One region of the Mizugakiibacter sp. genome, then DNA from elsewhere that is predicted to be linked to it. Evidence: predicted binding sites of a transcription regulator. Region 1 holds the regulator's gene; each other region holds the start of a gene.
What was found. Region 1 encodes sigma-54, which starts transcription at its own class of promoters, with help from an activator protein. Its sites were predicted from a motif close to TGGCACGNGCNTTGC; they were not measured.
Positions count from the first base shown of each region.

Region 2: a site for sigma-54 is predicted at 1,424-1,438, ahead of fliD (flagellar filament capping protein FliD). Genes of this name have one in related genera too.
Region 3: a site for sigma-54 is predicted at 1,249-1,263, ahead of ABFC67_RS08490 (flagellar basal body-associated FliL family protein). Genes of this name have one in related genera too.

Region 1 covers NZ_JBDKSX010000092.1:20,942-23,200, forward strand. Annotated here, with positions in the region: gene ABFC67_RS09695 (PTS sugar transporter subunit IIA) at 1-109, opposite strand, end outside; gene raiA (ribosome-associated translation inhibitor RaiA) at 124-444, opposite strand; gene ABFC67_RS09705 (RNA polymerase factor sigma-54) at 567-2,015, opposite strand; gene lptB (LPS export ABC transporter ATP-binding protein) at 2,103-2,259, opposite strand, start outside.
Region 2 covers NZ_JBDKSX010000121.1:1,091-3,349, forward strand. Annotated here, with positions in the region: gene fliD (flagellar filament capping protein FliD) at 1-1,363, opposite strand, end outside; gene ABFC67_RS12905 (flagellin) at 1,595-2,259, opposite strand, start outside.
Region 3 covers NZ_JBDKSX010000080.1:6,772-9,030, reverse strand. Annotated here, with positions in the region: gene ABFC67_RS08495 (flagellar hook-length control protein FliK) at 1-971, shown strand, start outside; gene ABFC67_RS08490 (flagellar basal body-associated FliL family protein) at 1,314-1,823, shown strand; gene fliM (flagellar motor switch protein FliM) at 1,838-2,259, shown strand, end outside.

The DNA of each region.
Region 1 (2,259 bases):
AATCGCCCGGCGCCAGGCGCCGGGCGATCTCCTCGAACAGACGGTGTTTGCTGCCTGCGCGCAGCCCGGTCGCGACGGACTCCGGGCCGAGCAGGTCGATGAACCGCATCCCTGCGCGCCGCTTCAGTCCGGACGCGCGGACAGCGCGTCCTTGGCGCGGTGGTCGGTGACCTTTTCCTTGTGCTTGCGCAACTGTGCGACCAGCTTGTCGACCAGCGCGTCGATCGCGGCGTACATGTCGGCGGCATTGGCCACGGCGTGCAGCACGCGGCCCGCGGCGGCCAGCGTGCCGTCGACGCGGTGCTCCAGCTTCTCCACGGTGAGCACGATGTTCAGCGAGGTGAGGTTGTCGAAGTGGCGCTCGAGGCGCTCCATCCGCATCCGCACGTAGTCGCGCAGCGCCGGAGTGACTTCAACCTGGTGGCCGCTGATCTGGATCTGCATAACCGCCTCCTACTTCGTCGTGACGCCGCGTCGCCGCGGCGGTGGCCGGCGCGCCGCCCCTGCGGAGCGCCGTTAGCTGTTCGTGTGAGCCGGCCGGCGTGCGCGAAGTTCCTCCTCCTCGTTCAGCCCGCGCGCACGCGCTCGCCGGAGCTGGGAATGCGCAGCGCCTCGCGGTACTTGGCGACGGTGCGCCGCGCGACCTGGATGCCGCGCCGGTGCAGTTCCTCGGCCAGCGCCTGGTCGGAGAACGGCTGGCGGCGGTCCTCGTCGGCGACCAGCTTGCGGATCATCGCCTGGATCGCGGTGGCCGAGGCGCTGCCGCCGTCGTCGGTGGAGACGCCGCTGGAAAAGAAATACTTGAACTCGAAGGTGCCGCGCGGCGTGTGCAGGTACTTGCGCGTGGTCACGCGCGAGATCGTGGATTCGTGCATGCCAACCTGCTCGGCGACCTCGCGCAGCACCAGCGGCTTCATCGCCTCCGGGCCGTATTCGAGGAATGCGCTCTGCGCGCGCACGATCGCCTCGGCGACCTTGAGCAGGGTGTCGGCGCGCGCCTTCAGGCTCTTCAGCAGCCAGCGCGCCTCCTGCAGTTGGCCGCGCAGGTAGGCGGCGTCCTCGCGGCGCGCGCGCGCGATCAGCGAGCAGTAGTGCTGGTTGACCGCCAGCTTCGGCTGCGAGCCGGGGCTGAGCGACACGCGCCAGCGGCCGTCGACCTTCCACGCGTAGGCGTCGGGCGCGACGTATTCGATCGGCGCCGGGTTCAGCGCCGCGCCGGGACGCGGGTCGAGGCTGCGGATCAGCGCGGCGGCGATCGCGACATCGCCGTCGTCGGCGCGCAGGCGCCGCGCCAGCCGCGCCAGGTCCTGCTTCGCCAGCAGTTCGAGCTCGCCGGCGACGATCTGCTGCGCCAGCGCGCGGCCCTCGGTGGCCGGTTCCAGCAGTTCGAGCTGCACCGCCAGGCAGTCCTTGAGGTCGAGGCTGGCCACGCCGACCGGGTCGAAGCGCTGCACGCGATGGCGCACCGCCTCGATCTCTTCCATCGTGACCGGGAACAGCGGCATCAGCGTGGCGGCGACCGGCTCCAGGCCCTCGCGCAGGTAGCCGTCCTCGTCCAGCGCGTCGATCAGCGCGGTGGCGATCGCGCGGTCGCGCTCGGACATCGGGGTCAGGTTGAGCTGCCACTGCAGGTGCTCGCGCAGGCCTACCGGCGCGGCGTCCTGCGGTTCCAGCGCGTCGTCGTCGCTCCCGGCGCCGCCGCCCGCGTAGCTGGGCTCGAAGCCGAAGTCGGGTTCGGCATCCCAGCTGTCGGCGGCGGTTTCCGGCGCGCTTTCCGCCGCCGCCGCCGGCGCTTCGTCGCCGCCGCCGTCCGCGGAAGGCTCGGCGCCGTCCGCGCCTGCGGACGCGTCGTCGCCGGCTTCGTCGGCGAATTCGAGGATGGGGTTGGATTCGACCAGTTGGCGCAGCTCGGTTTCCAGTTCGAGCTGGGAGAGCTGCAGCAGCCGGATCGCCTGCTGCAGTTGGGGGGTCAGCGCTAGCTGCTGGTGTAGGCGGAGCTGGAGTCCCGGTTTCATGCGAGCGTTGCCGGATGACGCAGCCCGATGCTACCCCGGGGGCGGGCAGGCGGCTAGGGGGAGCGCGCGGAAGCGTGAAGCGCGCCGCTACAGCTTGAACTCGCGGCCCAGGTAGACCTCGCGCACCTTCTCGTCGGCGAGGATGTGCGCCGGCGTGCCGCGCGACAGCACCTCGCCCTCGTTCAGGATGTAGGCGCGGTCGCAGATGCCGAGCGTCTCGCGCACGTTGTGGTCGGTGATCAGC
Region 2 (2,259 bases), on a different contig from region 1:
GCATGTTGGCGAGCTGCTGGGTCAGGAAGCTGCTGGTGGTCTTCATGCTGCTGAGCAGCGTGTCCAGCGCGGTGAACTGCGCGCGGTACATCGCCTCCTGCGCGCTCATGCGCGCGTCCAGCGTCGTCTGCTGGTCGTCGAGATCCTTGGACTGGCTGTTCAGGCTCTGCGTGCGGCTGTCGAGCACGCCGTTGCTGTCGAGGTAGCCGTCGAACAGGCTGTTCAGCGAGGTGCCGTAGCCGTTGCTGCCGGAGAACAGCGCGGCCACCTGGCTCGGATTCGCGGTCAGCGCGGCGCCCAGCTTGCTGCTGTCGACCTGCAGCGTGCCGTCGGTCTGGAAGCTGATGCCGATGTCGCCGAGCGCGCGGTAGGTGTCGCCGCTGCCGCCGACCACCGCGCCGAGGCGCTGGCTCAACTGGCTGGAGATGCCGAGCAGGGTCGAATCGCCGAGCAGCGCGCCCGACTGGCCCGTCGTCGAATCGTATGCGGTGAGCTGCTTGGCGGCGGCGACGTAGCCGTTGTAGCTGGCGACGAAGGCGTTGATGGCGGTGGTGATCGCCCCGGTGTCCTGGGCGACGGTGAGCGTGTGCGTGTTGCCGGCATCGGCGCTGGCCAGGTTCAGCGTCACGCCGTCGATCGCGCCGGTCACGGTGTTGCTGGCGCTGCTCACGGCGAGGCCGTCGACCTTGACGCTGGCGTCCTTCGCCGCGGTGACCACCGCCAGATTGTTGACGCCGTTGCCCGGGTCGTAGCCGAGCGCGGCTAGCCCGCCGTCGCCGCCGCTGGCGGTGACGGTGAAGGCGTTGGCGACGCCGGTCTTGGTCGCGGTCAGCATCAGGTGCGCGCCGTCGCTGCCGGTGACGATGGTGGCGCTGACGCCCGGGTTGCCGCTGGCTTTGTTGATCGCGTCGCGGATGCCGGCGAGGGTGTTGTTGGTGCTGTCGATGTTCAGCGCCAGCGTGCTGCCGCCGACCGCCAGGGTCAGCGTGCCGGTGCCGACCGCGGTGCTGCTGTCGGCGTAGGGGCCCGACTGCAGCTTCTGCGCCGCGGCCAGGTTGACCACTTCGATGTCGTAGCTGCCGGGCGCCGCGGTGGCGTCGGCGCTGGCGGTATAGATCGACGTGTCGGCCGAGGTGGCGAGACGCTTGCCGAACACGCTGCCGTCGGCCAGCGTCGACAGCGTGCCCTGCATCGACGCCAGCAGCGACTTCAGCGTGCCGACCGCCGATAGCTGCGTCTGCACGCGGCTGCGCTGGCTGTCGATCTGGTCCTGCAGCGGCTGCTTGTCGGCGGCGATCAGCTGGGTGACCAGGCCGTTGACGTCGAGGTTGGAGCCGATGCCGGGTGAGCTGATGCTGGCCATGCCGTGCCCTCTTCCGAATGTGCCGGCCGCGCGTCGCGCGCGGCGGACCCAGCGCGTCGAGCAAGTTGCGTACCAACACGCGCGAGCGCGGATCGGCGCGGGTCGCGGCGGCGGCGCGCCGCATCGTCTTGCCGGCCGGCGGCACGATCGTGCCGGCCGCCTGCCGCGACGGTCCGGGCGGAGTGCGTCCGCCCGGACCTCCCTGCCGCGTCGCCGCGGCGTTCGCCGGGATCAGCCCAGCAGCTTCAGCACCGTCTGCGGCTGCGCGTTGGCCTGCGCCAGCACCGAGACGCCGGCCTGCTGCAGGATCTGCGCGCGGCTCATGTTCGCCGTTTCGGCCGCGAAGTCCGCGTCCTGAATGCGCGAGCGCGAGGCCGACAGGTTCTGCGAGACCGCGGTCAGGTTGGCGATGGTCGACTGGAAGCGGTTCTGGATGGCGCCCAGCGAGCTGCGCAGGCCGCTGACCGAGGCCAGCGCGGAGTCGACGCGGTTGATGGCGTCGTTGGCGTTGGCCACCGTCGACACGTTCACCGAGGACAGCGTCTGCGTGTCGACCGCGATCGAGGTCGAGGCGAAGCCGAGGCGCGTCGCGCCGGTGGCGCTCATGGTGATGTTCTGGCTGGCCGACAGGGTGACCGCGCCGCGCGTGGTCACGCCCGCCGCGCTGGCGACGGCGTCGTCGATACCGCCGGTGGCACCGCCGCCGAGGGTTTCCTTGGCGGTGATGTTGCGGCCGTCGGCCGTGCTCAGCTTCATGTTGGTGCCGTCGAAGGTGGCGCTGACGCCGGTCTCGCTGGAGTGCAGGTTGATCTGCGCGGCGACATCGTCGCCGGTGGGCGCCGTGGCGGAGATGTCCGCAGCGGCGTAGATGTCGACGCCGTTGATCTTCAGGCTGT
Region 3 (2,259 bases), on a different contig from region 1:
CCGGCTTCGGCCTGCTGCTGGCGGCGGCGAGCGATGCGCGCGCCACGCCTGCGGGCGCGCCGGATGACGCCGCCGCGCCGCCGCCGGCGGAGGGCGCCGCGGCGTCCACGATCGACCCGGCCAGCGATTCGCAGCAGGGCGCGCTCGCCGCCGCGCTGATGGCGATGCTGCTGGGCGGCGCGGCGCCTGCCGCGATGGCACCGCCGCCCACCGCGGGCGGCAAGACCACGCCGGCCGCCGGCCGCGCCCTGCCGGCGCTTGCCGCCGCGGGCGCGACCGCGTCCGGTTCCGCCGCCGCTGCCGCTACCGACGCCGCACAAACACCGGCCGCGCCGGCGGCGGCGTCCGCGGCGCGGGCGAAGGACGCATCGGGCGACGCCGCATCCGTGGCGGCGGCGACGCGCGCGGCCCGCGCCGACGCGCCGCCCGCGGCGGAACCGCCGCGGCACGACGATGCGCCGTCGGCGCAGGCGTTCGCCTCGACGCTCGCCGCGCACACCGGCACGGCGGCGCCCGCGTCGGCGGCACCTGCGCTGCCGCACGCGCTGGTGCTGGCGCAGCCCGCCGGCACGCCGGCGTGGAACCACGGCCTCGGCGAGCACGTGGTCTGGCTGGCCGGACAGGACGTGCAGCAGGCGCGCATCCGCCTGCATCCGCAGGATCTCGGCGAGGTCGAAGTGCACGTGCGCGTCGAGCACGCGCGCGTCGACGTCGCCTTCGCCGTGCAGCACCCGGGCGCGGCGCAGGCGGTGCAGGAAGCGCTGACGCAGCTCGGCGCGCTGCTCGGCCAGCACGGCCTCGCGCTCGGCCAGGCCTCGGTATCGCAGCGCGACGCGCAGCAGTCCGGCGGCCAGCCGCGCGATGCGCGCGCGCAGCGCGGCGCGGACGCGGTCGACGGCGTCGATGCGCCGGCCGCGGCTTCCGCGCGCGGCGTGCACCTCGGCACCGGCCTGATCGACGACTTCGCCTGAGGCCCGCGCCCTGCGCCCGCGCGTAGGGTGGGGCGCGTGCCAGGTCGCCTGCACGCAGGCTCCTGCCACAAAGCACAGGCTCCTGCGGCGCGGGCTGCAGGAGCCCGCGTGCAGGCGACCGCGACCGGCACCGGCGCGCATCGCGCTGAAACCCCGTTCCGCGCCCGAAAAATCTTCCGTCGCGCACCCGCGCGCGCGCCGTCAAATTTCCGACTGCGGCGCGCGGCGTCGTCGCCAACACGTTGAAGCCACGCGGCAAATCCGTGGCGAAATCGCGTGGCATGCCGCTTGCTTCGATGGCGGTGCGGACGCGTTGTCCGCGCGTATCGCAGCGAGGAAGCAATGAGCGCAGTCGAGGACACCGTCGAAGTCGCCGCCGAGGCGGAAGCGCCGCCGCCGAAGCGCGGCAAGCTGCTGCTGATCGTCGCGCTCGGCGTGCTGCTGCTGGCGGGTGCCGGAACCGGCGCCTGGTTCATGTTCGGGCGCGCGCCGGCGGCCGCCAAGGGCAAGGCGGCGCAGGCGAAGGTCGCCGCCGAGCCGCAGTACCTCGCGCTGGATCCGCCGTTCATCGTCAACTTCCGCGACGACGAGGCGCTGCGCTTCCTGCAGGTGGGCATCGAGGTGATGGCGCGCGACAAGGCGACGCTGGACGCGCTGAAGGCGGAGGATCCGGTCGCGCGCAACGCGCTGGTGCTGCTGTTCTCCAGCCAGGACTACAAGACGCTCAGCTCGCGCGACGGCAAGGAAAAGCTGCGCGGCCAGGCGCTCGCCGAGCTGCAGAAGATCGTGCGCCAGCGCACCGGCAAGCCCGGCATCGAAGCCGTGTACTTCACCAGCTTCGTGATGCAGTAGCCGCGGAGCGCGCCATGGCCGCCAACGACATTCTTTCCCAGGACGAGATCGACGCGCTGCTGAACGGCGTCAGCAGCGGCGAGGTCGAGACCGAGAGCGACGCCCCGCCCGAAGACGGCGCGGTGCGCGCGTTCGACTTCACCCAGCAGGACCGCATCGTGCGCGGGCGCCTGCCGACGCTGGAGATGGTCAACGACCGCTTCAGCCGCTACTTCCGCACCGGCCTGTTCAACCTGCTGCGCAAGACCTGCGAGGTGTCGGTGCTCGGCGTGAAGATGCTGAAGTTCTCCGAGTACGTGCACGGCCTGGCGGTGCCGACCAACCTCAACCTGATCCGCGCCAAGCCGCTGCGCGGCACCGCGCTGCTGGTGCTGGAGCCGACCCTGGTGTTCACCGTGGTCGACAACTTCTTCGGCGGCGACGGCCGCTTCCGCGT